2 regions of the Sphingopyxis sp. GW821-FHT02C12 genome follow, and region 2 is predicted to be linked to the other one. Evidence: predicted binding sites of a transcription regulator. Region 2 holds the regulator's gene; the other holds the start of a gene.
The links. Region 2 encodes LexA, which represses DNA repair genes until DNA is damaged. Its sites were predicted from a motif close to GTTCCNCNCTTGTTCT; they were not measured.
Positions count from the first base shown of each region.

Region 1: a site for LexA is predicted at 11,973-11,988, ahead of AC07U1_RS06250 (ImuA family protein). Genes of this name have one in related genera too.

Region 1 is NZ_JBWKVQ010000001.1:1,324,936-1,340,644, forward strand. Features, by position in the region: gene AC07U1_RS06220 (efflux transporter outer membrane subunit) at 1-1,348, opposite strand, end outside; gene AC07U1_RS06225 (efflux RND transporter permease subunit) at 1,348-4,548, opposite strand; gene AC07U1_RS06230 (efflux RND transporter periplasmic adaptor subunit) at 4,545-5,714, opposite strand; gene AC07U1_RS06235 (TetR/AcrR family transcriptional regulator) at 5,866-6,459, shown strand; gene AC07U1_RS06240 (error-prone DNA polymerase) at 6,477-9,743, opposite strand; gene AC07U1_RS06245 (Y-family DNA polymerase) at 9,740-11,278, opposite strand; gene AC07U1_RS06250 (ImuA family protein) at 11,181-11,969, opposite strand; gene AC07U1_RS06255 (LysR family transcriptional regulator) at 12,131-13,018, opposite strand; gene AC07U1_RS06260 (CoA-acylating methylmalonate-semialdehyde dehydrogenase) at 13,114-14,607, shown strand; gene AC07U1_RS06265 (polysaccharide deacetylase family protein) at 14,618-15,553, shown strand; gene AC07U1_RS06270 (hypothetical protein) at 15,601-15,709, shown strand, end outside.
Region 2 is NZ_JBWKVQ010000001.1:2,901,099-2,916,807, forward strand. Features, by position in the region: gene AC07U1_RS13820 (sensor histidine kinase) at 1-885, shown strand, start outside; gene AC07U1_RS13825 (citrate synthase) at 1,122-2,408, opposite strand; gene gltX (glutamate--tRNA ligase) at 2,445-3,899, opposite strand; gene AC07U1_RS13835 (ComEC/Rec2 family competence protein) at 4,030-6,117, shown strand; gene lexA (transcriptional repressor LexA) at 6,071-6,754, opposite strand; gene AC07U1_RS13845 (molybdopterin molybdotransferase MoeA) at 6,820-8,010, opposite strand; gene moaC (cyclic pyranopterin monophosphate synthase MoaC) at 8,007-8,480, opposite strand; gene AC07U1_RS13855 (hypothetical protein) at 8,538-9,410, opposite strand; gene trpC (indole-3-glycerol phosphate synthase TrpC) at 9,702-10,487, opposite strand; gene trpD (anthranilate phosphoribosyltransferase) at 10,484-11,482, opposite strand; gene AC07U1_RS13870 (anthranilate synthase component II) at 11,479-12,069, opposite strand; gene AC07U1_RS13875 (NADP-dependent oxidoreductase) at 12,148-13,155, opposite strand; gene AC07U1_RS13880 (alpha/beta fold hydrolase) at 13,152-14,219, opposite strand; gene AC07U1_RS13885 (phosphodiester glycosidase family protein) at 14,229-15,017, opposite strand; gene trpE (anthranilate synthase component I) at 15,014-15,709, opposite strand, start outside.

The DNA.
Region 1 (15,709 bases), 1.6 Mb from region 2:
CGCGGGTCTGTTCGGACTGGGCGATGCTCGCGTTGATCGATGCCAGCGTCCGCTCGGCATCGAGCACGACCTGGAAATTCTCGCGTCCCGCCTGATAGCGCAGCCGCGCGATGCGGGCGGCGTCGCCGGCCTCGGCCGCCGCGCGGCGCAGCGCTGCGAGCCGGTCGAGTTCGCCCGCATAATTGGCGAGCGCGCTTTCGCTTTCCTGCAGCGCGGTCAGCCAGGTGCCGTCGAAACTCGCGAGCGCGCCATCGGCCCCGGCTTCGGCCTGTTTCAGCCGCGACCGCGCGACCTCCATGTTCGGGAAGCTCCACGAGATCAGCGGGCCGAGCGAGAAGCGGAAGCCGTCGGACTTGCCGAGTCCCGAGATCGAGCTGGCGGTCGAGCCGACCGAGCCGCCGAGGCTGATGCTCGGGTACAGATCGGCGGTCGCGACATTGACCCGCGCCGCCGCTGCGGCGAGCTGGCGCTCGGCGCGGCGGATGTCGGGGCGACGTGCCAGCAGCGAAGCGCCGTCGCCAACGGGGATCGGGCGGTTCAATTCGGGCGGTGCCTGGCAGGCGAGCACTGCCGCGGGCGCTTCGGCGGGCGGCTTGCCGGTGAGCACCGCGAGGCGATAGAGCGCGGCGGCGCGCTGCGCGGTCAGCGTCGGGATCGTCGCCCGTGTCTGTTCGAGCAGTGCGCCCGCCTGTCCGGTTTCGAGTCGCGTCGCGCGCCCGCCCTCGAACAGGCGGCGGGTGAGGTCGAAGGTCTGCTGCTGGATGCGCAGCGTGTCCTCGGCGACCGCGATCTGGCGGTTGAACGAACAGACGTCGGTGTAAGCGCGCGTCGTTTCGGCGGCGACGGTGATGCGGGTCAGGTCGAACGCCGCCTGTACCGCATCGGCGTCGGCGCGGCTGGCGCGGATCGCGCTTTCGACGCGGCCGAACAGGTCGACCTGATAGCCGATGTCGAGCCCGACGTCATAGCTGTCGCCCTCGATCGAGCCGGCGCCGAGCGGGTTCGCCTGGCGCGCATAGGTGCCGCCGGCGCCCACCGTCGTCGTCGGCAGGCGGCCGGCGCGCGATTCGCGCAGCACCGCGCGCGCCTGCGCCAGATTGGCGGCGGCGACGCGAAGATCGGTGTTCGCCGTGAGCGCTTCACCGACGAGCTGGTCGAGCAACGGGTCGCCGAACAGGCTCCACCATGGACCCGGCGGCTGTTCGCCGCTGAAGGCGGGCGACTTGCCGGCTTCGAGGAAGGGCGCCTGCGACGGCGCCGCGGGAACCGGCGAGACATAGCGGGGGCCGACGGTACAGGCCGACAGCGCCAGCATGCTCGCGGCGGCAAGGATCAGGTTGCGGGTCATTAGCGGGTCTCCGCCGGGCTGGTGTCCGGCTGTTTCTGCTTGCGGTCGCGGCGGGCGAAGGCGGTCGCCTTGTCGCCGAGCTTGCGGCAGAGGACATAGAAGAGCGGGGTGAAGATCAGTCCGAAGATCGTCACGCCGAGCATGCCAAAGGTCACCGCGGTGCCCAGCGCCTGCCGCATTTCCTGTCCCGGGCCGCTCGCGATCGCCAGCGGCACGACGCCGAAGATGAAGGCGAAGCTGGTCATCAGGATCGGGCGGAGGCGCGAGCGTGCGGCGTGGACCGCGGCGTCGATCGTGCTCATCCCGTCCTGTTCCTCGGCCTGTTTCGCGAACTCGACGATCAGGATCGCATTCTTCGCGGCGAGCGCGATGAGCACGACCAGACCGACCTGTGTCAGGATATTATTGTCCATCCCGCGCAGGTTGACGCCGAGCATCGCCGCGAGGATGCACATCGGCACGATCAGGATCACCGCGAGCGGTAGCGGCAGCGATTCATATTGCGCCGCGAGCACGAGGAAGACGAACACCACCGCGAGGCCGAAGATCAGCACCGCGCCGCCGCCCGCCGCCTTTTCCTGATAGGCGAGGCCGGTCCATTCATAGGCGAAGCCCGACGGCAATGTCTTGTCGGCAAGGCCCTCCATCGCGGCGAGCGCCGCACCCGACGACACGCCCGGCGCCGCCTGTCCCTGCAGTTCGACCGCGGGGAACAGGTTATAGCGCACGACGCGCGTCGGGCCGCTGTCGTCGCGGAAGGTCGCCACCGACGACAGGGGCACCATCTCGCCCGAGGTCGAGCGCACCTGCAGCCGTCCGACATCCTCGATGCTGGCGCGCGAGGTCGGTTCGGCCTGCGCGGTCACGCGGAAGGTGCGGCCAAGGAAGTTGAAGTCGTTGACGTATGTCGACGCCAGATAGGTACCGAGCGCGGCATAGACCTGGCTCGGATCGACACCCAGGATCTGCGCCTTGTCGCGGTCGACATCGGCGAAGATGCGCGGGCTTCCGGTGTTGAACAGCGAGAAGACCTGCTGCACATCCTTCATCTGCGCCGCGCCGCCCATCATGGCGCCGGTGGCCTGTTCGAGCTCCTTGTAGCTTTCGCCGCTGCGGGCCTGGATCATCATCGTGAAGCCGTTGCCGTTGCCCAGCCCCTGTACCGCAGGCGGCGCGATGACGAAGGCGTTCGCTTCGGGCAAGGCGTTGGCGAGCACGCCCGACAGTTGCTGCGACAGCGCGGTCGCGGAGAGCTTGCTGCCGCGCTCGCCCCAGTCGGTCAGGCGGATGAACATCGTGCCGGCGTTCGAGGCGGTCGAGAAACTCGATCCGTCGAGGCCCGAGAAGGTCGCGATGCTGGCGACGCCGCCCACTTTCTTCACTTCCTGCTGCGCGCGGGCGAGGACTTCGCTGGTGCGGTCGAGCGACGCGCCCGGCGGCAGCTGGACGACGCCGATCAGCACGCCCTGGTCCTGGTCGGGAATGAAGCCCGTCGGCGTGTCGGCGAGGCGCCAGCCGGTCGTCGCGAGCAGCACGGCATAGATGGCGAGCATCAGTCCGCCTTTGCGCACCAGCGTGGCGGTGGTGCGGCCATAGCGGTCGGACAATTTGTCGAAGCCGCTGTTGAACTTGTCGGCTGCGCGCCGGACGACGCGCATCACCGGGTTCTTTGGCTCTTCATGATGCTCTTCGTGCGGCTTGAGCAGCAGCGCCGCCATCGCGGGCGACAAGGTGAGCGAGGTGAGCAGCGAAAACACCGTCGCCGCCGCGATCGTCACCGCGAACTGCTGGTAGAAGATGCCGGGGATGCCGGGGACGAAGGCGGTCGGCACGAACACCGCGACGAGCACGAGCCCGATCGCGATCAGCGCCCCCGACACTTCCTCCATCGTCCGGTGCGCGGCTTCGCGCGGACTGAGGCCTTCACGGATATGCTTTTCGACCGCCTCGACGACGACGATCGCGTCGTCGACGACGATCCCGACCGCGAGCACCAGTGCGAAGAGCGACAGCGAGTTGATCGAGAAACCGAGCGCGAGCTGGACCGCGAAGGTGCCGACGAGCGCCACCGGAATGGCGACGATCGGGATGATCGCGGCGCGCCAGGTCTGCAGGAAGACGAGCACGACGAGCACGACGAGGAAGATCGCCTCGACGAGCGTTTCCTGCACCGCGGTCACCGACGCCTGGACATATTCGGTCGGGTTGAAGGGGATTTCATATTCGAGTCCCGGGGGGAAGTCGGCCGAGGCCTTCTTCACTTCCTCGAGCACGAGGTTCGCGGCGTTGAGCGCATTGGCACCCGGCTGCTGGATCACCGCCATGCCGACGCCTTCGCGGCCGTTGAACACGCCGCGCACGCCATAGTCCTGCGCGCCGAGCTCGACGCGCGCGACATCCTTCAGCCGCGTGATCGCGCCGTTCGTCGTGTCGGTCTTGATCACGACATTGGCGAACTGGTCGGGGGTGACGAGGCGGCCCGGGACTTCGACGGGCAGTTCGAACGCCGGATTGCCCTTGCCATAGGGCGGGGCGCCGACCGAACCGCCGGCGACCTGGACGTTCTGGCTTTGCAGCGCGGCGACGATTTCGGGCGCGGTCAGGTTGCGCGCGGCGGCCTTGTCGGGGTCGATCCACACGCGCATCGAATAATAGCCGCCGCCGAAGATCTGGACGCCGCCGACGCCTTCGAGGCGGAGCAGGCGGTCGCGCAGCGTCGAATTGGCGTAGTTGCCGACATAATCGGTATCGATCGCCGGATCGGTCGAGGTCAGCGCGACGATCATCAGGAAGCCCGATTCCTGCTTGTTCACCTGCACACCGATCTGGCGCACCTGTTCGGGCAGGCGCGGCTCGGCGAGCGCGACGCGGTTCTGGACCAGCACCTGCGCGGCATCGAGATCGGTGCCGGGTTCGAAAGTCACGGTGATCTGCGCGGCGCCCTGCGTCGAGCTGCTCTGGATATAGAGCATATTCTCGACGCCGTTGATCTCCTGCTCCAGCGTCGAGGCGACCGTTTCGGCGATCGTTTCGGACGAGGCACCGGGATAGGCGGCGGTGATGCTGATCGTCGGCGGCGCGATCTCCGGATATTGGGCGAGCGGAAGCTGCGGATAGGCGAAGGCGCCGATCAGCGTGATGAAGATCGCGATGACCGCCGCGAAGATCGGGCGGTCGACGAAGAAGCGGCTGATATTCACTTGCTGTTCGCCCCGCCCTTCGCGGCGGGCGCGGCCTTGGCCGTCAGCACCTTGCCGTCAGCCGCGATCGTCCCGGCCTGCACCTTGGCGGGCTGGCCCGGCCGCGCGCGCTGGAGGCCGCCGACGATGATGCGGTCCTTCGCGGTGACGCCGGTCTTGATCACGCGCAGCCCGTCGACGACGGGGCCGAGGGTGACCGGGCGCGCCTGCACCACATCCTTGGGGCCGATGACGTAAACGACGCGGCGCGCGCCGTCGGTGACGATCGCGGTGTCGGGCAGCAGGAAGGCCGGACGCGGCGCCGAGGCGGCGAGCTGGAGCTGGCCGAACAGGCCGGGGCGCAGCTTGCCGTCGGGGTTCTGGACGACCGCGCGGACGGCGATCGTGCCCGATCCGTTCGACAGCGCATTATCGACGAAATCGATGCGGCCGTTGATGGCATAATCGTCGGCGCCCTGCAGCTTGATGCGCACCGGGGCGTTCTGCAGCGTGTCGCCGCGCCGCTCATAGTCGAGCAGGCTGGCTTCGGAGCCCTGGAAGCTGAAATGGATGGGGCTGGTCGACACGATGGTGGTCAGGATCGTCTGGTCGGCGATCACCGAATTGCCCGGATCGACCAGGCGTTGCGACACGCGGCCCGAAATCGGCGCGACGACGCGGGTAAAGCCGACGTTGAGCGCCGAGGCGCGAATCGCGGCATTGGCGGCGGCGACATCGGCCTCGCCGGTGCGGACGGCGGAGCGGCGCTGTTCGACTTCTTCCTGGCTCGCGGCCTGCGATGCGGCGAGCGTCGTCGACCGTGCGAGTTCGGTGCGGGCGTTGGCAAGTGTCGCCTGCGCGCGGGCAAGCTGGGCGCGGGCCTGGTCGAGCGCGGCCTGGCTCGGGCGCGCGTCGATGGTGAACAGCAACTGCCCGGCGCGGACATATTGGCCGTCGGTGAAATGGGCGCGCTGCAGATAGCCCGAGGCGCGCGGCCGGACCTCGACGCTGTCGACGGCTTCGAAGCGGCCGACATAATCGTCCCATTCGGTCACGTCGCGCACCAGCGGCGCGGCGGCGGTCACGGGGAGCTGGGGCGGGCCGCCCTGGGCGTCGTCAGCACCCGAACAGGCGGCGAGCGTCAGCGACAGCAGAATCGAAAGCGCGATGGGAAAGCGCAAGGTCATAGCGTGTATCTTTTCTTTTTTCAGGGCGGTCCGGCATCGCGCGACAGGGAGGGGGGAGGCGCCACGCGATGCCAGACTTTGCCGCCTAATCTGGGTTAGCGATTAAGTCAACAGGTGTTGATTTATTTCTCAGCCGCGATAATAGGACGCCATGGAGAGAGAAATCATCGTCAAGAAACGTGACGCGGTCGCGACACGCGCCGCGATCCTTGCGGCGGCGCGCCAGCGTTTCCTGCGCGAAAGCTACGGCAGCGTCGGCCTGCGCGATATCGCGGGCGACGCGAAGGTCGATGTCGCACTGATCAGCCGCTATTTCGGCGGCAAGGAGGGGCTGTTCCGCGAAGTCGTCGCCGACGAGGAGAAGCCGAAGATCTTTTTCGAGCCGAAAAGCATCGACGAGCTCCCCGCTTTTCTGGCGCAGCTTGTCGTCGATGACGCCGACGAGGACCTCGAAAAGCGGATGGAGATGTTCATCATCATGCTCCGCTCGGCCTCCTCGCCGCAGGCCGGTGCGATCATCCGTGAGTTCGTCCATCGCGATGTCCTCGCCCCGCTCACCGAACTCATCGGCGGCGAACAGGGTGAACTGCGCGCGAATATGCTGCTCGCGATCCTGATGGGGGTCGGGGTGCTGCGTTCGATCATGATGGTCGACGGCTTCGCGGACGAGGAAGACGAGGAAGCCGTGATCGCCGAATGCGCCGAGCGCTTCCGCAGCCTGTTCGCGGCGGCGCTGACCTGCTGAATATTTCACGACAAGCATCAATGAAAATCCCGCGATTTGGGCAGGATGCGGACATCGCGCGGATGCCCGTGGCGAAGCCCGCGTGGTTGCTGCGGATGCACGACCTCGTCGGCACGGCATAGCTCGGGCTCGAAGGACCGGTCGCTGCCCAGCGTGTCGAGCAGCGCGGTGCGATCGACGATACGGTTCGCCATCAGATGGACGACGCCCTCCCTGCTCCGCTGCACCTCGCCCGCAACCTCCATCAGCCGCGACGCCATGACGGCACGGCGATAGTGCTCGAACTGGCGCGCCCAGAGCAGGACATTGACGATCCCGCCCTCATCCTCGAGCGTGATGAAGATCGCATTGCCCTTGCCGGGGCGCTGGCGGATCAGCACCACTCCGGCGGTGCGGACGAGCGCGCCATTCTTTGCCGCGCCGATCTGGAGGCAGCTCAAAACCCCTTCGCCGTCGAGACGCTGCCGCAAAAACGCCATCGGATGGCCTTTGAGCGACAGCCGCGTCGTCTGGTAATCGGTCAGCACATGTTCGACGAGCGGGGTGGGGGGCAGCGCGGCGTCCGCCTCGTTGCCGAGTTCGTTCGTTTCGGCGGCGCCGAACAAGGGCAGCACCCCCTGCCGCACCCGCCGCGCATCCCACAAGGCGGGGCGGCGCTCGAGTCCCATCGAATGACACGCATCGGCCTCGGCGAGCAGCCGTAGCGCACGCGATGGCAGGCCCGCGCGTCGCGCGAGTTCTTCGACGCTGGCAAACGGCGTCGTGCGGGCGTCGGTGATCTGTTCCGCCCACGCCTCGCGAAATCCGTCGACCTGCCGAAAGCCGAGCCTGAGCGCGAGGCTGCCATCATCGCGCCGTTCGAGGCTGTTGTCCCAGGTGCTGAAATTGACATCGACCGCGCGCACCTCGACCCCATGCTCGCGCGCATCGCGGACGAGCTGGGCGGGGGCGTAGAAACCCATCGGCTGAGCGTTCAAAATCCCGCAGGCGAAGACCGCGGGATGGTGGCATTTCAGCCAGGACGAGACATAGACGAGCTTGGCGAAAGACTGGGCATGGCTTTCGGGAAAGCCATAGCTGCCGAAACCCTCGATCTGCTTGAAACAGCGCGCGGCGAAGTCCGGCTCATAACCGCGGCGGACCATGCCCCCGATCATCTTTTCCTTATATTGATGGATCGTCCCGGCATTGCGGAAGGTTGCCATCGCACGCCGCAGGCCGTTGGCTTCGTCCGGCGTGAATTCGGCGGCGACGATGGCGAGTTTCATCGCCTGTTCCTGAAAAAGGGGGACGCCGCATGTCCTGCGAAGCAGATTATACAGTTCCTTGGGGTCGTGCGGCGGCGCAGGCGACGGATAGTCCACAGCTTCTTCGCCGCTGCGGCGCTTCAGATAGGGGTGGACCATATCGCCCTCGATCGGCCCCGGCCGGACGATCGCGACCTGGATGACGAGATCGTAGAACTCGCGCGGGCGCAGGCGGGGCAGCATATTGATCTGCGCGCGGCTCTCGACCTGGAACACCCCGATGCTGTCGCCCTCGCACAGCATGTCGTAAACGACCGGGTCTTCGGGCGGCACGCTCTTGAGGTCGTGATCGTCCAGATCGTGCAGCCGCATCAGGTCGAAGCATTTGCGGATGCAGGTCAGCATCCCGAGCGCGAGGACATCGACCTTCATCAGCTTGAGTTCGTCGATGTCGTCCTTGTCCCATTCGATGAAGGTGCGGTCTGCCATCGCGGCATTGTGGATCGGCACCGTCTCGTCGAGCCGATCCTCGGTCAGCACATAGCCGCCGACATGCTGCGACAGGTGGCGGGGGAAGGTCAGCAGCTGCGCGACGACCCATTGCAGCCGCGCGATATCGTCTTGCTCAGGGTCCAGCCCCGCTTCGACGAACCGCTCGATCGGCATCTCACTGCCCCAGCTGCCCCAAGTGGTGTCGGCAAGACGAGCAGTGACATCTTCGCTTAGCCCCAGCGCCTTACCCGCCTCTCGTACCGCGCTGCGCGGGCGATAGTGGATCACCGTCGCGGCGATGCCCGCGCGCCGACGCGTGTAGCGGCGATAGACATATTGCATCACCTCCTCGCGCCGCTCGTGCTCGAAATCGACGTCGATGTCGGGCGGCTCGCGCCGTTCTTCGGACAGGAAGCGGGTGAAGAGCAGGTTGTTGGCGATCGGATCGATCGAGGTGATTTCGAGCAAATAGCAGACGAGCGAATTGGCCGCCGACCCGCGGCCCTGGCAGAGAATGGGCGGCGCCTGCGTGCGTGCGAAGTTGACGATATCGTGGACGGTCAGGAAATAGCAGGCGAAGTTGCATTTGCCGATGAGAGTCAGTTCCTCATCGAGCACCTCCTGCCAGCGTCGGGGCAAGCCATCGGGATGCAGCTTGTTGGCGGCCTGCTTCACCATATGTTCGAGCCAGCTTTGCGGCTCCCACCCCTCGGGGACCGGCTCGTGCGGATATTCATATGTAAGGTCGCGGAGCGAAAAGGTGATGCGATCCAATATCCGGATGCTCTCGTCGACTGCCCCGGGACAGCTGCGGAAGAGGCGGCGCATTTCCTTGGGCGATTTCAGGTGACGCTCGCCATTGGCGCGCAGCAGGCGGCCGGCATCGTTCAGGGTCTTGCCCTCGCGAATGCAGGTGACGACATCGTGGAGCGGCCGTTGCTCGCGCGTCGCATAAAGCGCATCGTTGGTCGCGAGCAGCGGAATGCCGATGCGGCTGGCCAAAGCCTCCAACTGGGCGAGGCGTCGCCGATCCGCGCCGCCCTGCGACATCGTCGCGCCGAGCCATAAGGACCCCGGCGCGCGCCTCGCGAGGCGGCGCAGCAGAAATTCATCCTTCTCCGTCCCCATCGCGATCAGCAGCATATCCTCGCAATGGATCAGCAGATCCTTGAACTTGAGTATGCAGCTGCCCTTTTCGGCGCGGCGATTGCCGATGGTGAGCATGCGGGTCAGGCGGCCCCAGCCGTGGCGCGTGGTCGGATAGGCGATGATGTCGGGGGTGCCGTCGTCGAACACCAGCCGGGCGCCGACGACGATCTTGAGCGGCGGAAGTTCGACCCCCTCCTCGGCGGCCTCCTCGCCCAGCTTGCGTAATCCGGTCAGCGCCCGCACCACCCCGGCGACGCTGTTGCGATCGGCGATGCCGATGCCGGGCATGCCGAGCGCGATCGCCTCGGCGACCATGTCAGCGGGGTGCGAGGCGCCGCGTAGGAAGCTGTAATTGGTCGCCGCGACCAGCTCGGCAAAGGCGGGTGTCTCGCTCATGCGAACACCCCGTGGATATACCAGAGCGGATGCTCCTTCTCCTCATACAGCCCGTGACGGAACAGCCAGAAGCGGCGGCCTTGGGCATCTTCGACGCGGTAATAGTCGCGCGTCAGCCCGGCGTTGTCGCGGCGGTGCCACCATTCGGCGGCGATGCGTTCGGGGCCTTCATAGCGGCGCACCGCGTGGGTCGCCCGTCGCCAGCGGAACTGGTGCGGCGGGCCGTCGGGGACCTCGGCGATCACCTCGATCGGCTGCGGCGGGTCGAACAGATGGAAGGGCCGCGTCGGTGGTTCGCCGGGCTCGGGCATCTCCCACGGCAGCGGCGGCGGCGCGTCGATCGCGGGCAGCGCGAGCTGCGCCTGTTCGGGGATATGCGTGTCGGCGGCGATCAGGCGCCGGACGCGGACGCGGCCCAGCCGCGTCGTCATCCGGTCGACGAGTTCGTCCATCTTCGCATCGCGCACCGCGCCGCCTTCGAGCTTCAATTGCGTCGCGCCGAGCGCCTCGAGCCGCGGCACCGCGAGGCGGATCATGTCTAAACCGAAGCCGGGGTCGAGCGGGTCGGCGAGGCTGTCCATGCGCTCAGCGAAGAGGCGCATCACCAGCGCTGTGTCGCGCGTCGGGTGGCCGGTCTCGATCTCGATGCTGCGCGCGAGGCCGTCGCTGCGAAAGAAGGTCGCGCGGAAATGACGCCCGCCCTTGCCGCGCTCGCGCATTTGGGCGGCGGCTTCGTCGAGGAGTTCGGCCAGTATTTTGGTCGCATACGTCGTGCTACCGAGCGGCTCGGCAAAGCGGCGTTCGGTCGCGACGGGGGGCGGGGCGATGCGCGGGGCGAGCGGGCTCGGCGCGTCGCCGAGGATGCGGCGCAGCGCGGTGGCGGCCCCGGCGCCGAAGCGTGCGGCGATATTCGCCATCGGCCGGCTCGCGAGGTCGCCGATCGTCTTGAGCCCCGCGCGGATCAGCGCGGTGGTCGCTTCGGCTTCGAGTTCGAGCGCCGCCACGGGCAGGCGGCGGATCGCGCCGGCTTCGTCGGGTGCGGCGCGCGTCTGGTAGCGCGCGAGCGCGCGCGCCGCGTCGGCGGTCGGGCCGAGCGCGGGACGGACGGTCATGCCGAGCCGCGACAGGCGCATTTCCAGATCGTCGATCAGCGCCGCCTCGCCGCCGAACAGATGCTCGGCCCCGGCGATGTCGAGGATCAGGCCGTCGGGGGCGTCGATCGCCACCAGCGGGGTATAGCGATTGCAGCCGAGCGCGAGCCGGTCGAGCCAGGCGGTGTCGGCGACCGGGTCGTGGGCGATGACCAGCAGGTCGGGCACCCGCGCGCGCGCGTCGGCGAGCGGCATGCCGGGGGCGAGCCCGACCGCCTGCGCTGCGCGGTCGACGCTCGCAAGGCGGAGCGCACCGCGCGCCTTTTCGGCGAAGACGAGCGGGGCGTCAGGCGGCCGCGGCGCCGTGCGGCAAAGCCGCTCGGCGGGCAGCCACGGGAAGAACAACGCCAGATAGCGCCGCTTCGCCAAAGGCTTGTTCATCATGATGCCATTCCATTTGCCAGCGTCCGCCGGCGGCGCCGCCGCGCCAGCGCAGCAGTTCGAGGTCGAAGGCGGGAGCGCCCGGCGCATGGGCTTCCAGTTCGAGCGACGGCGCGGCGGCGACGCTCCAGCGCGTTTCGGCGACGCTTGCGCTGGGGACCGCGTTCAGCCGCAGCATCAGCAATGTGGTTCCCGCATCGCGCGCGCCGAGCGCGAGCCGCCGCCCCGCGGTCAGGTCGAGCAGCGGGAATTTGCCCCAGCTTTCGACGATCACCGCCGCCGATCCGGCGCAGCGGATCGCATCATTGGCGCAGGCGAGCAACAATTTGGGATCGGGCGCCTCAATCAGCAGCAGCCGGTCGGGATCGCCGCCAAGTTCGGCGATGCCGGGCGCATAGAGTTGCCCGCCGCGCCGCGCGGCGTCGGCGGTGCGCAGCCAGACCAGTGGCGCCGGGCCGGGCAGGCGCAGCGCGAGCAGCGCGGCGAAGGCGGCGGCGCTGGTCGCGTCGAGTGCGTCGGCGGCGAAGAATTCATGCACGCGCCCCGTCGCGAGTCCGCCGCCGAGCGCGGCGTCGAAACCCGCATGACCGCTCGTCAGCCGCCCCGCGATTGGCCCACGCGGTTCGGCCTCGCCGGTGATCCGGGCGAGACGCCGACGCAGGCCGGCGATATTAGGGTGCGACTCGTGGGGCATGTTGTTCCTGATTTGTTCTATTAGCGCTTTTGGCTGTGCGCTTGTCAAGGCGAGTCAGGGCTTGTGATTTCCATCGTCATTGCGAGCGAAGCGACGCGGCAATCCAGGGCGCGCGTAAACCGCTCTGGATTGCTTCGCTTCGCTCGCAATGACGAAAGAGGCTAATCCGGCACGAACAACCCCCGGCTCTCGCGCACCTCGGCGTCGAGCCAGTCGATGAAGGCGCGGATGCGTGGTTGCGGGGCGACGTCGCGGTGGAGCGCGAGCCAGAAGGCGCGCGCGATGACCTGCTCGGGTCGCACCCGCACCAGCGCCGGGTCGTTCGCGGCGAGGAAGCAAGGCAAAACCCCGACCCCGGCGCCGCCCGCGATCATCCGCCTTTGCGCGAGAATGCTCGACGAGCGCACCCCGGCACGCAGCCCCGGCTCGATCTCACCCAGATAGTCGAGTTCGGGGGCATAGAGGATGTCGGGCACATAGCCGATCACCGGCACCCCGGCGCGCGACAGCGGCGTCGCGGCGACCGCCGCTTGCCAGTCGGGTCGGTCGGCGGGGGCATAGAGGCCGAGGCTGTAGTCCGACAATTTGCGCGTGATCAGCGGGCCTTTTCTAGGCCGCGCGAGCAGCACCGCCATATCGGCCTCGCGCCGCGAGGGGTTGAGAAACCCCGACGAGGCGACGAGGTCGATCTCGAGCTCGGGATGCGCGGCGACGAAACCCGCCAGCCGCGGCGCGATGAAATTGCCCCCGAACCCTTCGGACACGCTGATCCGCAATTGCCCCGACAGCGCCGCACCGCCGTCGCCGGCCGAGCGGATGCGCGCCGCCGCCGCCGCCATCGCCTCGGCATGCGGGACGAGCGCGCGGCCGGCCGCCGTAAGCAGGAAACCGCCCGGCGCGCGTTCGAACAATGTCTGTTGCAAAGCGGCCTCAAGCGCGCTCAGCTGGCGGCTGACCGTCGTCGCGTCGACCTGCAGCGCCGCCCCGGCGCGCGCGAGCGTGCCCTGCTGCGCGACGGTCAGGAAATATTGCAGCTTATCCCAGTCCACAGCCTGCAAATATGCAGCATTGCCCTGCAAGTCTATCCCTTGCAATCGCGGCGCGCTTGGTCTGTGGAAGGCGCAACATTTTTGGGAGACAGACCATGCGACAGATCGACCATCTTATCGTCGGCGGCGCCGGTGGCAGCAGCCGCCGCAGCCCGATCTTCGACCCCAACAACGGCAATGTGCAGGCCGAGGTCGCTTTGGGCGACGCGGCGCTGCTCGACAAGGCGGTCGCCGCGGCGAAGGCGGCGCAGCCCGGCTGGGCCGCGACCAACCCGCAGCGCCGCGCGCGCGTGATGTTCGAGTTCAAGCGCCTCGTCGAAGCCAATATGGACGAACTCGCGCATCTGCTGTCGAGCGAACATGGCAAGGTGATCGCCGATTCGAAGGGCGACATTCAGCGCGGCCTTGAGGTCATCGAATTCTGCTGCGGCATCCCGCATGTGCTGAAGGGCGAATATACGCAGGGCGCGGGTCCGGGCATCGACGTCTATTCGATGCGCCAGCCGATCGGCATCGGCGCGGGCATCACCCCGTTCAACTTCCCCGCGATGATCCCGCTGTGGATGTCCGGCGTCGCGATCGCGACCGGCAACGCCTTCCTGATCAAGCCCAGCGAGCGCGATCCCAGCGTTCCGGTGCGCCTCGCTGAACTCTTCCTCGAAGCCGGCTTGCCCGCAGGCATCTGCCAGGTCGTCCATGGCGACAAGGAAATGGTCGACGCGATCCTCGATCATCCCGACATCGGCGCGGTCAGCTTCGTCGGCTCGTCGGACATCGCGCATTATGTCTACAATCGCGGCGTCGCCAACGGCAAGCGCGTCCAGGCGATGGGCGGCGCGAAGAACCATGGCATCGTCATGCCCGACGCCGACCTCGACCAGGTGGTGAACGACCTTGCCGGCGCCGCCTTCGGCTCGGCGGGCGAACGCTGCATGGCGCTTCCTGTGGTGGTCCCCGTCGGTGACGAGACCGCCGAGCGGCTCAAGGCCAAGCTGATCCCCGCGATCGAGGCGCTGCGCGTCGGCGTGTCGACCGATGCCGAGGCGCATTACGGCCCGGTGGTGACGCAGGCGCACAAGGAAAAGGTCGAGGGCTGGATCCAAAAATGCGCCGACGAGGGCGCCGAGCTGGTGGTCGATGGCCGCGGCTTTTCGCTGCAGGGGCATGAAAAGGGCTTCTTCATCGGCCCGACCCTGTTCGACCATGTCACCACCGACATGGAATCGTACAAGGAAGAGATTTTCGGCCCCGTGCTGCAGATCGTCCGCGCCCCCGATTTCGAAACCGCGCTGGCGCTGCCCTCGAAGCATCAATATGGCAATGGCGTCGCGATCTTCACGCGCAACGGCCATGCCGCGCGCGAATTCGCGGCGCGGGTCAACGTCGGCATGGTCGGCATCAACGTGCCGATCCCGGTGCCGGTCGCCTATCACAGCTTCGGCGGCTGGAAGCGTTCGGCGTTCGGTGACACCAACCAGCACGGCATGGAAGGCGTGAAATTCTGGACCAAGGTCAAGACGATCACCGCGCGCTGGCCCGACGGATCGCCCGACGGCGGCAATGCTTTCGTCATCCCGACGATGGGCTGACACTGCCTTGTTGCGGCGGCTGTTCCTGCCTCTGCTGATTCTGTTGCTGCTGCCGGTTCCGGCGGCGGCGCAGAAGATGATCGCGCTGTCGTTCGACGACGCGCCGCGGGGGCGCGGGGCTTTCTTCACGCCCGAGGAGCGCACCGCGCGCATCGTCGCCGAACTGAAAAAAGCGGAGGCGCCGCAGGCGGTCTTTTTCGTCAACCCGGCGGCGATCGGGCATGGCGACGGGGTCAATGGCGAGGCGCAGCTCGCCGCCTATGTCGCCGCCGGGCATGTCATCGCCAACCACAGCAATACCCACCCGCATCTGAGCGGCATGACGGCGGATGCCTATCTCGCCGACATCGATGCCGCCGAGGTCTGGCTCAAGGGCCGCCCCGGCTATCGCCCCTGGTTCCGCTTCCCCTTCCTTGACGAGGGCGGCAAAGACAAGGTCAAGCGTGATGCGCTGCGTGCGGGGCTCGCGGCGCGCGGCTTGCGCAATGGCTATGTCACCGCCGAATCGTCCGACTGGCATCTCGAATCGCTGGCGATCGCGGCGGCCAAGGCCGGCAAGCCGATCGACCGCGCGGCGCTCGGTGACCTCTATGTCACCTGGCATGTCGAGGCCGCCGACTATGCCGACGGGCTGATGCAGCAGGTGATCGGGCGCCAGCCGGTGCAGGTGATGCTGCTCCACGAAACCGACCTCGCCGCGCTCTATATCGGCGACCTCGTCCGGGCCTTGCGGGCGGCGGGCTGGACCGTGGTCAGCGCCGACACCGCCTATGCCGACCCGATCGGCACGCTGATGCCCGACGTGCCATCGGCGCAGGGCACGCTGACCGAGGCGCTGGCCTGGCAGGCCGGGCTGCCCGCACCGCGCTGGTATCGCTACAACGACCCCGCGCTCGCGACCGCCGAATTCAATGCCAAGGTGCTGCACGAAGGGGGCGGCGAATGAAACCGCTCCCGGCGCCCGCGCATTTCTCCTCGCGAAGGAGAATGACGATGAAAGCCTATCTGCTCCCCCTTGGTGTGTTGATGCTCGCCGCCTGCGGCGATGCGACCGACAAGGCCGCGCCCGAGGAAAAGGCCAGCGTCGCGCCCGCCGTTCCCG
Region 2 (15,709 bases):
TTGGCGCGGCAGGCGCGGTTCACCGGCCAGCGGGCGCGGACCGACGGTCCCGGCGGGCGGCTGGTGACGACGCTCGCCGCCGATCCGCTGTTCGACGCCACCGGGCGGTTCACCGGTTTTCGCGGGACCGCCTTGCCCGAGGCGGGGGCTTCGACCCCGGCACCCGCCCCGGCGGCGCTTTCCGACCCCGCCTTCGGTTCGCTGCCGCTGTCCGATCCGGCCTTTGGACGCCGCATCGACGGCGCGCTACGCGGGCCGCTGGCGCGGATCATCGCGACCGCCGAGACGATTTCGGGCCAGTTCGACGGACCGATCCGCGCCGATTACGCCCGCTATGCCGGCGATATCGCGCATGCCGGGCGCCACCTGCTCGGGCTGGTCGACGACCTCGCCGACCTCCAGAATATCGAGCGTCCGGGGTTCAAGGCGGCGCGCGACGAGATCGACCTTGGTGACCTGGCGCGCCGCGCGGTCGGATTGCTGGGCATGAAAGCCGAAGAAAAGGGCATCCGCATCGATGCTCCGCCGACCGACGAGCGGATGCCGGCGACCGGCGAGTTCCGCCGCGTGCTGCAGGTGCTGCTCAACCTGCTGGGCAATGCGATCCGCTATTCGCCCGAGAATTCGCTGATCTGGATCCGCCTCGACCGCCAGGGCGACCGCACGATGGTCACCGTCGCCGACCAGGGGCAGGGGATCGACGCCGGGCAGCAGGCGGTGGTGTTCGAGAAATTCGAGCGGCTGGGCCGTACCGACAGCGGTGGGTCGGGACTGGGTCTTTATATCGCGCGGCGACTGGCGCGCGCGATGGAGGGCGACCTGACCGTCGACAGCGCGCCGGGGCAGGGGGCGCGGTTTACGCTGAGTTTGCCGGCGCGGGATTGAGGTTTAGCGCTTGCGGCGAACTGACCGCTTAGGGGTGGGAAGCGGGCGTTCCTTTAAACCGTCGCCCCCGCGAAGGCGGGGCCGCTAGCGGCCTATTTCCGTATCGCTGCGTAAGCCGACAGCGGCCCCCGCCTTCGCGGGGGCGACGTCATGTTTTGGTCGTTACCGGCCGTCGCCATCACCCACAAAAAAGGGGCCGAAAACCGGCCCCTTTCTCGTTTTCGTCTGTCGCTCGATCAGCGCTTGTCGACCGGCACATAGGGACGCTGCGTCGGGCCGGTGTAGAGCTGGCGCGGACGGCCGATCTTCTGGGCGGGGTCCGAAATCATTTCGTTCCACTGCGCGACCCAGCCGACGGTGCGGGCGAGGGCGAAGAGCGCGGTGAACATCGTCGTCGGGAAACCGATCGCCGACAGGATCACGCCCGAATAGAAATCGACGTTCGGGAACAGCTTCTTCTCGACGAAATAGGGATCGTTGAGCGCCATTTCCTCGAGCTGCAGCGCGACTTCGAACACCGGGTCGTTGACCTTGAGCGCGTCGAACACCTCGCGCACGGTCTTTTGCATCACCGTCGCGCGCGGGTCGTAGTTTTTATAGACGCGGTGGCCGAAGCCCATCAGGCGGAACGGGTCGTCCTTGTCCTTGGCGCGCGCGATATATTCGGGGATGCGTTCGGGGCGGCCGATTTCGCGCAGCATGTTGAGCGCGGCTTCGTTGGCGCCGCCATGCGCCGGACCCCACAGGCAGGCGATGCCCGCCGCGATGCATGCGAAGGGATTGGCGCCCGACGAGCCGGCGAGGCGGACGGTCGAGGTCGACGCGTTCTGCTCATGATCGGCGTGGAGGATGAAGATGCGGTCGAGCGCGCGTTCGACGACCGGGTTCACCTCATAGGGCTCCGCCGGCACGCCAAAGGTCATGCGCAGGAAATTGCCAGTGTAGCTCAGCGAATTGTCGGGATAGACGAAGGGCTGACCGACCGAATATTTATACGCCATCGCGGCGATCGTCGGCATTTTCGCGATCAGCCGGTGGCTGGCGATCATGCGCTGGCGCGGGTCGTGGATCTCGGTCGAGTCGGGATAGAAGGCGCTGAGTGCGCCGACGACGCCGCACATCACCGCCATCGGGTGCGCGTCGCGGCGGAAACCGCGATAAAAGGTCGACAGCTGTTCGTGCAGCATCGTGTGGCGGGTGATCGTGGTGTCGAAGGTGGCGAGTTCGTCCGCGCTCGGCAGTTCGCCGTTGAGCAGCAGGTAGCAGGTTTCCATGAAGCTGCTATTTTCGGCGAGGTCGCCGATCGCATAACCGCGATGGAGCAGGACGCCCTCGTCGCCGTCGATATAGGTCAGGTTCGATTCGCAGCTCGCGGTCGAGGTGAAACCGGGGTCATAGGTGAAGGCGCCGGTCTGCGCGTAAAGCTTGCGGATATCGATGACGTCGGGGCCGACGGTGCCCTTGAGCACGGGGTTCTCGACGGTGGTGTCCCCCAGGGTGATCTTTGCGGTCTGGTCGGTCATATTCTTCCCCTGTTGTGGCGGCGGGAGTCGCTGTGGCTACGCCCCTGCCGGATTATTGTGCGCTGCGTCAAGTCGCGCCAGGCTGGCATCGCGGCCCAGCAGCAGCAGCACGTCGAAAATCCCCGGCGATACGGTCCGCCCGGTGAGGGCCGCCCGCAGCGGTTGGGCCAGTTTCCCGAGCCCGACGCCGGCCGCTTCGCTCTCTTCGCGAATTGCGGCCTCCACCATTTCTTGCGACCAGCCGGACAGCGCGCGCAAACGGTCGGCGACCGAAGCGAGCATCCCCTCCGGTGCGTCCTGTAGCACCGCTGCGGCCTTCTCGTCCATCACCAGCGGTTCGTCGGCGAAGAGGAAGAACGCGCCGTCGGCGATCTCGTGCAGCGTCTTGGCGCGCGGCTTGAGCGCGGGCATCGCCTGCGCGAGCAGCGCCTGATCCGCGGCGGAGAGATCGCGGCCGAGAAGCTTGCCGGTCATCGGCGCGACGAGCGCGGCGAGGCGGGCGTCGTCGGCTTCGCGCAGATAATGGCCGTTGAGATTTTCGAGCTTCTTGAAGTCGAAGCGCGACGGCGAACGGCCGACATGCGCGAGGTCGAACCACTCGGTCGCCTGTGCGCGGCTGATGATCTCGTCGTCGCCATGGCCCCAGCCGAGGCGGAGCAGATAATTGTTAACCGCCTCGGGCAGATAGCCCAATTCGTCGCGATAGGCGTCGACCCCGAGCGCGCCGTGGCGTTTCGACAGCTTCGCGCCGTCGGCGCCGTGGATCAGCGGGACGTGCGCGTAAACGGGCTCGCGCCAGTCCATCGCGCGGATCAGCGCGAGCTGGCGGAAGGCGTTGTTGAGATGGTCGTCGCCGCGGATGACATGGGTGACGCCCATGTCATTGTCGTCGACAACGACGCTGAGCATATAGGTCGGGGTGCCGTCGCTGCGCAGCAGGACGAAGTCGTCGAGCTCGGCGTTCTGGACGGTGACGTCGCCCTGGACCTTGTCCGGAATCGTCACCGCGCCGTCCTGCGGCGCGCGCAGGCGGACGACGTGCGGCACGGCGGGGTCGCCGTCGTTCCGGTCGCGCCAAGGGCTGCGGACGCGGAAGGGCAGGCGCTTTTCCTGGGCCTCGGCGCGCATCGCGGCGAGTTCGTCCTGGGTCAGATAGCAGCGATAGGCATCGCCCTTGGCGAGCAGCTGCGCGGCGACATCGGCATGGCGGTCGGCGCGAGCGAATTGATAGACGGTGTCGCCGTCCCAATCGAGGTCGAGCCAGCGCATCCCGTCGAGGATCGCGTCGATCGCCGCGTCGGTCGAGCGCGCGCGGTCGGTATCCTCGATGCGCAGCAGGAACTTGCCGCCGTGGTGGCGCGCGAACAGCCAGTTGAACAGCGCGGTGCGCGCGCCGCCGATGTGGAGGAAACCCGTGGGCGACGGCGCGAAGCGCGTCACCACATCGGCGCCGGTCGCTTCGCCGGATATGGTTTGATTTTCGGTTGCCACAACGGCCTCTTTCACTCAGTTTTGCGGGTCCCCGCGGACGGCGGGGACGGGGATCGGGGGTGCCCCTAGCATGGCGACAAGGCCGCTTCAAACGCCCATTGGTTTGCGCGCGGCGGCGATGGTGCGGCGCATGCCCGAGTCGATCGAAGCGCGGCTCGATGCCGAGCGCGAACGGATCGCGCTTTGGCTGCCGGTCGCGCTTGGCGCGGGGATCGCCGCCTGGTTCGCGCTGCCCACCCGGACCCACTGGATCGGGCTGCTGCTGGTGCTGGGCGCCGGCGCGCTCGCCGGGCTGCTGATCGGCTGGCAACGCCGGTTCGGGCGCGCGGTCGTCGTCGGGTGCGCGGTGATGGCGCTGGGGTTGTTGCTCGTGTGGGGACGGGCATTGTGGGTGTCCGGGCCCGTGCTGGCGCTGCCGGTGGTGACCGAATTTTCGGCGAGCGTCGAAAGCGTCGAGCCGCTGCCGGCGAAGGATCAGGTCCGGTTGATCGTGCGGCCGCTGAAGCGACCGGATCTGCCGCCGCGGTTGCGGATCACCGCGGCGGGCGAGCAGGGCAAGGGCATCGCGCCGGGCGAGGCGATCGGGCTGCGCGCGCGGTTGATGCCGCCGCCGACCGCGAGCCTGCCCGGCGGCTATGATTTCGCGCAGCGCGCCTGGTTCGACCGGATCGGCGCGGTCGGCACGGTGCTCGGCGAGATCGGGCGGGCGCCGGGTGCGGGGGACGGGGTGCAGACGCTGCGCGCGCGGCTGAGCGATCATATCCACGGGCAGATCGACGGATCGGCGGGGGGGATCGCCGCGGCGCTCGTCGCCGGCGATCGCGGCGCGATCAGCGAGGCCGACGAGGAGGCGATGCGGCGGAGCGGGCTGGCGCATTTGCTGTCGATCAGCGGGCTGCATGTGACCGCGGTGGTGACCTTTGCGATGCTGAGCGCGATGAGCCTGCTCGCGCTCAGCCGGCGGCTGGCGCTGGCGGGTTATGTGCTGCCGCTGGCGGCGGCGGTCGCGGCGTTGGCGGGCGGGGGATATACGCTGCTCGCGGGGGCCGAGGTGCCGACCTTGCGCTCGTTCATTGCCGCGCTGCTGGTGCTGATCGCGTTCCTGCTCGGGCGCGAGGCGCTGACGCTGCGGCTGGTCGCGGCGGGCGCGCTGATCGTGCTGATCTGGCGCCCCGAATCGCTGGCGGGGCCGAGTTTCCAGCTGAGTTTCGCGGCGATCACCGCGATCGTCGCGCTCCACGAAAGCCGCGCGATGCAGCGGTTCATGGCGCGGCGCGAGGAGCCATGGGTGTTTCGCCTGGGACGCGGGGTCGCGGGACTGGTGATCACCGGGCTCGCGGTCGAGGTCGCGCTGGCGCCGATCGCGCTGTTCCATTTCCACAAGGCGGGGCTCTATGGCGCGCTCGCCAATGTCGTCGCGATCCCGCTGACGACCTTTGTCATCATGCCCGCCGAGGCGCTGGCTTTGCTGTTCGACAGCGTCGGGCTCGGCGCGCCCTTCTGGTGGGTCGCCGAGCAGGCGCTGAACGCCCTGATCTGGCTCGCGCACAGCGTCGCCGATGCGCCCGGCGCGGTCGCGACGCTGCCGGTGTTCCCGCCCTGGGGGTTCGGCCTCGCGATCTTCGGCGGGATATGGCTGCTGCTGTGGCGGACGCGCTGGCGCTGGGCGGGGGCGGTGCCGCTGGTCCTCGGCATGGCCGTCCTGCTCGCCCAGCCGCGGCCCGATGTGCTGATTACCGGCGACGGCAAGCATATCGCCGCGGCGCTGCCCGACGGCAGCTATGCGTTGCTGCGCGAGCGGGCGGGGGATTATGTGCGTGATGCCATGACCGAGGCAGCGGGGATCGATGCGCCGCTCGCCGCGCTCACCGACCTCGATCATGTCGACTGCAATCGTGATTTCTGTCGCTGGACGCAGGATGGCCGCGCCATCCTGGCGGCGCGCGGGCGCGACCGGATCGAGGGGGCGGACATGGCGGCGGCGTGCGCCGCGGCCGATGTGGTGATCAGCGAGCGCTGGCTGCCGCGCGAATGCGCCGGCCGCTGGCTGACGATCGATCGCGATACGTTGCCACAGACCGGCGGGCTGGCGCTTTACCTCGGTGAGCGACCGCGCGCGGTGACGGCACTAGGCGCGGGCGACGAGCATATGTGGCGCCGCCCGCCGCAGGTCAGTGGTAACGACGAAGCAGTCCCGACAGCTTCCCTTGCACGATGACGCGCTCGGCGGCGTAGCGCTGCGGCTCATAGGCACTGTTCGCGGGATCGAGGCGGATCATCTTGCCCTCGCGGCGGAAATATTTGAGCGTCGCATCCTGCCCGTCGACGAGCGCGACGACGATGTCGCCCTCGCGCGCGGTGCTGACCTTTTGGATCAGCGCATAATCGCCATCGAAGATGCCGGCCTCGACCATCGAGTCGCCCGACACTTCGAGCGCATAATGTTCGCCTGAGCCGAGCAGCGCGGCGGGGACCGCGAGATTGTCATGATTTTCGAACGCCTCGATCGGCACACCCGCGGCGATCTTGCCGTGGAGCGGGACCTCGACGATGTCGTTCGCGGCGATCGGGCGCATCGCGGGGGCGGGCTTGCGCAGCGGCACGACATTGTCGCGATCGGTGCTGACGGCCGCCTTGCCGCCCTCGGGAAGCTTGACGACCTCGAGCGCGCGGGCGCGGTTGGGGAGGCGGCGGAGGAAGCCGCGCTCCTCGAGCGCGCTGATCAGGCGGTGGATTCCCGATTTGGACTTGAGCCCGAGCGCCTCCTTCATCTCCTCGAACGACGGCGAGATGCCGCTCGCGTCGAGCTTTTGCTGGATGAAGTGGAGCAGTTCATGCTGCTTGGCGGTCAACATCGGGCGTTCTCCATGATGCCGGTTTCGGACATAAGGAGAACGATAATGGAACAGAAGCGAACTTGTCAAGCGATGTCGATATAATCCGCCGCTTCGCCTGCCGCGCGGGACGGCGCACCGATCTCGCGGATGACGAGGGCGTTCGCTGCGGCGAGCGGAAAGGTGCGGCCGCTGTCCTGTCCGTCGAAGGGCGAGAGAAGGCCGTCGTCGATCCGTCCGCGCAAATAGTCGCGTCGCGCGCCGCCGGGGCCGAGGGGGGCCGCGAGCGGGGCCGTGCGCAGTGGCGGGAGCGGATCGCGCGCGCCGGCGAGATGGCGGACGAGGGGGAGCAGGAACAGGGTCGCGGTGACGAAGGCCGACGAGGGGTTGCCGGGCAGGCCAAGCAGCAGCGCGTCGCCGAGCGTGCCCGCGATCAGCGGCTTGCCGGGGCGCATCGCGATCTTCCAGAAATCCAGCCGCCCGCCGGCATCGTCGAGCGCGCCGCGGACATGGTCGTGATCGCCGACCGAGGCGCCGCCGACGGTGACGATGACGTCGTGACGTCGCGCCAGGTCTTTCAGAACCTTGGATAAAATTTCGCGATCGTCGCGGATGTGGAGCGGGATGCTGACGACGGCGGGCTCGGCGGCGAGCATCGCGGCGAGCATCGTGCCGTTGCTGTCGGGGATCTGGCCGGGCGCGAGCGCACGGCCCGGCTGGACGAGTTCGTCGCCGGTGGTGAGGATCGCGACACGCGGGCGGGCGCCGACCACAAGCTGCGCGTCGCCACCCATGATCGCCGCGGCGATCGCACCGGCGTTGAGCCGGGTTCCGGCGGCGACGAGCATGGCGCCGGTCGCGAAGTCGCTGGCGCGGTCGCGAATATGGGCGCCCTGGGCCTCCGGGCCATCGCCGGTCAGCGTCAGGACCGTGCCGTCGGCGGCGACATCTTCCTGCAGGATGACCGTGTCGGCGCCGTCGGGGACCATCGCGCCGGTGAAGATGCGGATCGCCTGACCCGCGCCGAGGGGCAGGGCGGGCGCGGAGCCTGCGGCGACTTCGCCGATGATCGTCCATGGTCCCGGCAGGTCGGCGAAACGGATCGCATAACCGTCCATCGCCGAAAGCGGCGCCGCAGGCTGGTCGCGCAATGCGATGACATCGTGCGAAAGATATCGGCCAAGCGATTCGGAAAAGGCGATATTTTCTGGAGGAAGCGGCGCGCGGAGCGCGAGCAGGCGTGCCTGCGCCTCCTCGACGGGGAGCAGCTTGCTCATTCGGCGTGCCAGTCGCCCGAGCGGCCGCCGCTCTTTTCGAGCAGGCGGATATCGCCGAGCACCATCGCGCGGTCGAGCGCCTTCGCCATGTCGTAGAGGGTGAGCAGCGCGACCGAGGCGGCGGTGAGCGCCTCCATCTCGACCCCCGTCGGCCCCGTGGTCGCGGCGGTCGCGGTGACCGAAATGCCGGTTTCCTCCCATTCGAACTCGACGCCGACCTTGGTGAGCGCGAGAGGATGGCAGAGCGGGATGAGGTCGGCGGTGCGCTTGGCGCCCATGATCCCGGCGATGCGCGCGGTCGAGAGGACGTCGCCCTTCGGCGCGTTGCCGGTGCGGATGGCTTCGAGCGCTGCAGGGGACATGGTGATGCGGCCGGTGGCGACGGCGCGGCGCGCGGTTGCGGGCTTGGCGCCGACGTCGACCATATGGGCGGCGCCGCTTTCGTCGAGATGAGTCGGGCGTTGGGTCATGGCGATGAAGCCAAGCAACGCTGCGGAGGAAAGGCAAGTAGAGATAATGACAGGCGGTCAGGTGACGATGATTTCCAGCGATGGGTCCGACACCTGCGTCGCTTCGCAGCGCGTCTTGAAATCGGCGAGGCCGGCGCGCCACCACCGGTGCTCGGCACGGATCTTGTCGAAGCCTGCGGCGAGCGCGGTCATGTCGATGTGATATTCGCCGACGACCCGCATCGGTCCGGCGGGTCCGTTGGGAAAACTATGCGGGTCATATTTCCGGGGTTCGACGAATACATCGAAGACCGTCAGCGCTTCGAGCCCGCTGCCCCAAGCCAGGAGGTTCGCGACCGGCATCGTCAGGTCCATGTTGGAGGTATCGCCATAATTGCTGATCAGCGCGGGTTCGAGCGGGCTGAGGAAAAGCATGCGGTCATTGCCGTTCGCGTAGGGGAGGACTTCGCTGTTGCGGACCACGACCGATTGGTGCCAGCGCTCCTTTTTCCGCATCGACCGGGCGACGCCGTCGATATTGACGATGCGGATCATCGCTTTGGCAGACGGATCGGGCGTAGGCGTCTTGTCCCAGACATTGCCGCCGGGCCATTCGATCATGACCGTCATGCCGCTTGGCTGTCCGGCGGGGAGGATGATGGACCGTTCCGCCATCAGGCCGGCCGGGAGGGGCGGGGCGCGCCTGGGCAGATAATCGGACGTCCATCGGCCGCTTTCGGAAAAGATCGCGCCCGCTTCAGTGTACAGCGTGTCGAATTCGAGCGTGCCGCCGAAGCCGTCGAGGGGCGCGCGGTGACGACATTGATACATGGTTTTCGGCCATTCGGCCGCTTGGGCCGAGCCACTTTCCTGCCCCCACGCCGCCTGAACCAGTAACGGGGCGGCCATCGGCAGCGCCAAAAGCCATGATAGCCGATTGATTCCCGCCATCCTTCTTTCCCTGGTTCCCGGTGTCGATCCGGTTCTTGTAACCGCCTGCTGTAACCGGCGAGATATTACCGGTTCGCATAGGATACCGGTCGGTGATGGGGGGCGAGCTGGTTCTGCTGCGGGTTACGAAAACCGGTTCCGGGCGGAAGGGGGCATAGAAGAGCTGATCCCCGGCGAAGGCCGGGGTCCAGGGCGTCATAACGCGACGTCGGCTTTATACTGCTCTGGACCCCGGCCTTCGCCGGGGAACGGGTCGTGGCGGAATGTCCGCTCCCCACCCCAAAGCAGACACTACCCCTCCAGCAACGCTTTCGTCGCCGCGGCCACATCCGCCTGCCGCATCAGGCTTTCACCGACGAGGAAGGTCTTCACGCCGCTGGCCGCGAGGCGTTGGCAGTCGGCGTGGGTAGCGATGCCGCTTTCGCCTACGAGCAGCGTGCCGGCCGGAACCAGCTTCGCGAGGCGTTGGGTGACCGCGAGGTCGGTCTCGAAGGTCTTGAGATCGCGGTTGTTGACGCCGATCAGGCGCGACTGGAGCGCGGTCAGCGCGCGGCTTAGCTCGGCTTCGTCATGAACCTCGACGAGGACGTCCATGCCGCGTTCGATCGCCGCGGCCTCGATGGCCTGCATCTCGGCGTCTTCCAGTGCGGCGACAATGATCAGGATCGCGTCGGCGCCGATCGAGCGTGCTTCGGCGACCTGCCAGGGGTCGATCATGAAATCCTTGCGCAGCACCGGCAGGTCGCATGCGGTGCGCGCGGCGATCAGAAATTCTTCATGGCCCTGGAAATAAGGTGCGTCGGTGAGCACCGAGAGGCACGCCGCGCCGCCGGCCTGATAGGCGCGGGCATGGTCGGTCGGATCGAAATCTTCGCGAATCAATCCCTTGGACGGCGAAGCTTTCTTGATTTCGGCGATCAGCGCGAAGCCGCCGGCGTCGATCTTTGCCTGTAGCGCGGCGGCGAAGCCGCGCACCGGGCCGGCGTCGATGCCGTCGAGATCGGCCATCGTTCGCGACTGGCGGCGTTCGGCGACTTCTTCGGCCTTCGTGGCGAGGATCTGGGTGAGTTTGTTCATTTGTAAGCGATCCAGCAGTCGAGCAGTGCGTTGGCGAGGCCCTTGTCGATCGCTTCGGCGGCTTCCTCGACGCCTTCGGTTCGCGTCCGGACCGCGCCTGCGACGAGGAGCGCCTCGGCGGCGTTGTAGAGGACGGCGTCGCGATAGGCACCGGGCTCGCCCTGGAGCAGGCCGCGCAGGGCCTTCGCATTAAAAGCGGCGTCGCCGCCGCGCAGTTCCTCGAGCGGGCGTGTCGGCAGCCCCGCGTCGGCGGCGTGGCTGCGCTGCATGACGACGCCTTCGGGGGTGACCACCGCGACTTCGTTGCCGCCCGCGAGCGACAGTTCGTCGAGACCTTCGTCGCCCGAGATGACGCGCGAATGCTCGGTGCCGAGCCGGTGCAGCGCCTCGGCATAGACGGCGACATAGGCGGGGCGCGCGATGCCGACGAGCTGGCGCGTGACGCGTGCGGGGTTGGCGAGCGGGCCCATCAGGTTGAAGATGGTCCGGCGGCCGAGCGCCTTGCGGATCGGCATGATGCGCTTCATCGCCGGATGCCGGGTTCCCGCGAAGAGGAAGCAGATGCCGAGGTCGGCAAGCTGTTCCTGCGCCATATGGTCGGCGCGGTCCATGTCGAGGCCGAGGGCTTCCAAGGTATCGGCCGCACCGGATTTCGACGAAGCGGCACGATTTCCGTGCTTTGCGACCGGAACCTCGCATGCTGCCACGACAATGGCGACCGCGGTCGAGACGTTCAGTGTATGATGGCCGTCGCCGCCGGTACCGCAGACGTCGATCGCGCCCGCAGGGGCCTCGATCGCGATCAGCCGGTCGCGCATCGCCTGCGCCGCAGCGGCGATTTCGACCATCGTCTCGCCGCGGTCGGACAGCGCGGCCAGGAAGCCGGCGATATCGTCGTCGCTGCCGCCGCCGTCGAGCATCGTCGCAAAGGCGTGCGCGGCCTCGTCATGATCGAGCAGCGCGGCCGGATCGGGGAAGGGACCGAAGCGGCTCATGCCGACTGGCGTTCGCGCACCGGCAGGCCCGCGCTCGCCATGAAATTGGCGAGCATCGCATGGCCATGTTCGGTGGCGATGCTTTCGGGGTGGAACTGGACGCCGTGGATCGGCAGCTCGGCGTGGCGGAACCCCATCACCGCGCCGTCGTCGCTGGTCGCGTTGATGACAAGGCTGGCGGGAATATCGACCACCTCGAGGCTGTGGTAGCGCGTCGCGGTGAGCGGCGAGGGCAGGCCGGCGAACAGCCCGCTGCCGTCGTGGCAGACGGGCGAGGTCTTGCCGTGCATCAGATGGCCGCGCTGCACGATGCCGCCGAAATGCTGGCCGATCGCCTGATGTCCGAGGCAGACGCCGAGCAAGGGCCGCGCGGCGTCGGCGCAGGCGGCGACGAGGTCGAGGCTGATTCCCGCTTCATTGGGCGTGCAGGGGCCGGGCGAGATGAGGATCGCATCGGCACCGCTGGCGAGGGCCTGCGCAGCCGTGAGCGCATCGTTGCGTTCGACGCGCACCTCGGCGCCCAGCTCGATCAGATAATGAACGAGGTTGAAGGTGAAGCTGTCGTAGTTGTCGATGACGAGGATCATGGGATGGGGCGGTAGCGATTTTGCGGGAGTGGGGGAAGGGATAGAAGCTTGGGAAGGCGCAAGTCCGGCTTTTCGGGCCTAGTCGACCATCCGGACGACGATTTTGCCCTTGGCGCGGCCCGATTCGAGATAGGCGATCGCGTCGGCGATGGCGGCGAAGGGAAAGACGCGGTCGATCACGGGTTCGAGCCGTTTTTGCTCGATAAGCGCCGCCAATTCGGCGAGTTCGGCGCCGCTGGGGTGCATGAAGAGATAGCGGTAGATCGCGCCATGCTTGCGGGCCTTGGCGCGGATGCCGAAGCTTGCGAACCAGAAGAGCGCGGCGAGGAGCGGGCCGCGGCCGAGATCCTTTGTCGCGGTGAGCGGTTCGGGCAGCCCCGCGACCGAGACGACGGTGGCGCCGGGTTTGACGACGGCGAAGCATTTCGCGAGCGTGTCGCCGCCGATCAGGTCGAAGGCGCCGTCCATGTCGCGGACTTCGTTCGCGAAATCCTGCGTCGTGTAATCAATGACGCGGTCGGCACCAAGGCGTTCGACGAGGTCGCGGCCGCGCGGCGAAGCGGTGGTGGTGACCTCTGCCCCCAGCCATTTGGCGAGCTGGATCGCGAAGGTGCCGACCCCGCCCGCGCCGCCGGGAATGAAGACGCGGCTGCCGGGTTTGAGGTGGAGTTCGTCGCGGAGCGCCTGCAGCGCGGTGAGCCCGGCGAGCGGGACGCCGGCGGCGGTGGTGAAATCGAGCGACGCAGGCAGCAACGCAGCATGATCGGCAGGGACGACCGCGAGTTCGGCGAAGGCGCCCATGCGCTCCTTGGGCACGCGCGCGAAGATGCGGTCGCCGGGCGAAAAGCCGGTGACGTTCGTGCCGCACGCCTCGACCACCCCGGCGAACTCATTGCCCATGAAGACGGGCATTTTATAGCCCTGCACGACTTTCAGCATGCCGTCGCGAATCTTGAAGTCGACGGGGTTGAGCCCGGCGGCATGGACGCGGACGAGAATGTCGTCGGGGCCGGGCGTCGGCGCCGGGACGTCGCGCAATTCGGTCGCTTCGGGGCCGCCGTAACGCGTGAGGACGAGGGCCTTCACGGCTTTTCCGCCATCAGTTTCGCGAGATCGTCCTTCCAGAATTTGGCCCAGGTATGCGTGCTGTGCCCCTTGGTCTCGGGGCTGGCGGGGATCAGGATGAATTTGGCGCGCGGCATGCGCGGGGCGGCTTTTTCGGTGATGCCGTAGAGCGGCGGGTTGATGAAATCGTCGGCGCTGTTGATCCAGAGCACGGGGACGGTGATTTTTTCGAGGTCGGCCCAGGGATTGTAGGTGCGCGAGCTTTCAAGCTGGTAGATCGTGTCGTTGGCGTCGTTGCGGCCATAGGTGCGGGCAAAGGCCTCATCCTTATATTTTTCGGCGGCCTCGCGGGTCGGATATTGCGCCTGCAGCGCATAGGGATTGGCGCCCGCGATCATGCTGAGCGCGGCGGCGGTGCGCAGGCCTGCGGCGGGCGGCGCGCCGTAATTGCCGTCCTGCCACAGCGGATCGGCCTTGATCGCGTCGATCGACAAGGTGCGCCACATGCGGTTCTGGCCTGCGATCTCGACCGGCAGGCAGGCGAAGGGGGCGAGGCGCTCGGCGAAACCGGGCCAGGTCTCGCCCCAGACGAAGGCGTGCATGCAACCCATCGAGGTGCCGAGGATGAGCTTCAGCTTCTGCACCCCGAGCTTTTCGGTGAGCAGGCGGTGCTGCGCCGCGACCATGTCGGCATAGTCATATTTGGGGAATTTCATCCGCAGCCCGTCGCTGGGCTTCGACGAGCCGCCATGGCCGATATTGTCGGGCAGGATGACGTAATATTTCGACGTGTCGAGCGGCTGGCCCGGGCCATAGAGTTCGTTGGCGAACTGCGGCTGGAAGAATTGCTTTCCGGTGCCGCCGGTGCCGTGGAGGACCATGACCGCGTTGGTGACGTTGCCCGCCTTGTCGCGCTGCGGCGTGCCGAGCGTGGCGTAGTGGAGCTTGAGTTCGGGCAGTTTCTCGCCGGTCGCGAAGGTGAAATCCTTGAGGATCGCATCGGCTTCGGTCGCGCCTTCGACTTGCGCGTGGGCGGGGGTGACGCTGGCAAGCAGCAGGGCGAGAGGGGCGAGGATTTTGTGCATGGCGTGAGGCTAGTCCGGGGAGCGATGAGTGACAAGGATGAGCGGGCCGAGCGGGTAGCGGCCGTCCATGCGGCCGTTCGCCGGATCCCAGAGCGCTGAGACGGTGCCGTCGAGGAAAAGCGCGTCGCTGGCCCCTGCATGATCGCGCATCAGCGCGGCGAGGGTGCCGAAGGAGACCGGTTCGTCCGAAATGACGAAATGCGCGCGGCCTTGCGCGTCGACACCGACCGCGTTGCGGATTTTCAGCGAAGTGCCGTCGGGCGCGATGTCGGGGTGGAGCTTGCCGCCGATCAGCAGCATCGGGCCCGACTGGGTGCCGAAAGTGGGGCGCGCGGTCACTTTGGCGGCAAAATCGTCGCTCGTCATCACCTGCCACTGGCCGTCGGCGTCGCCGAAGAAGACGCCATTGGGCTTGAGGTAGAAATTGCCGCCGGCATCGCGGGTGTTGATCGGGTAAAGGCGTTTGCCATCCTCGGCATAATAGCCGATCGGCTCGCTGCCGGTGTCGTACATGCCGCCGTTGACCGCAAAGGCGACGCTGGCGGGGTCTACATCCTCGGCGAGCCCAGCGAAGCCGCGGTAGAGGACGCCGTTCGAGCCGGTGATCCGGGTGCCGATGCGGTGCTGGCGGGGCACAGCGATGCATTCGGTGAAGCGCTTGCCCTCGAAGGTTAGCGGTTTGCAGGCGTCGGGGATCGGCGGCTTGGCCGACGGCGCGGTGGGTGTGTTATCGTGGAGCGCGAAATAGCCGGTTGCGATCGCGACGGCGCTCAGAACGAGCGCCGCGCGGTATTTCACTGCCCGTAACCCGGCGTTCCGGCGAGCCGTACCGCCTCGCGCGCCGCCGCGAACAGCGCGCCGGCCTTCGCCTCGCACTCGCGCTGTTCGTAGGCGGGGTCGCTGTCGGCGACGATGCCGGCACCGGCCTGGACGTGCATTTCGCCGTCCTTGACGATCGCGGTGCGCAGCACGATGCAGCTGTCCATATTGCCGTCGGGGGCGAAATAGCCGACGCCGCCCGCGTAAGGCCCGCGCGCGTCGGCCTCGAGTTCGGCGATAATCTGGCAGGCGCGGACTTTTGGCGCACCGCTGACGGTACCGGCGGGAAAACCCGCGAACAGCGCGTCGATCGCGTCCTTGTCGGGCGCGATGCGGCCGATGACGTTCGAGACGATATGCATGACATGGCTGTAGAATTCGACGGTATAGCTGTCGGTCACCGCGACGCTGCCGCCGATTGCCGCGCGGCCGACGTCGTTGCGGCCGAGGTCGAGCAGCATCAGATGCTCGGCGCGTTCCTTGGGATCGGCGAGCAGCGATTCGCGGTTGTACGCGTCCTCGGCGCTGGTTCGCCCGCGCGGGCGGGTGCCCGCGATCGGGCGGATCGTGATCTCGCCATCCCTGACCCGCACGAGGATTTCGGGCGACGAGCCGATCAGCGCGAAGCCCGGCAGGTCGAGGAAATAGAGGAAAGGCGAGGGGTTGATGCG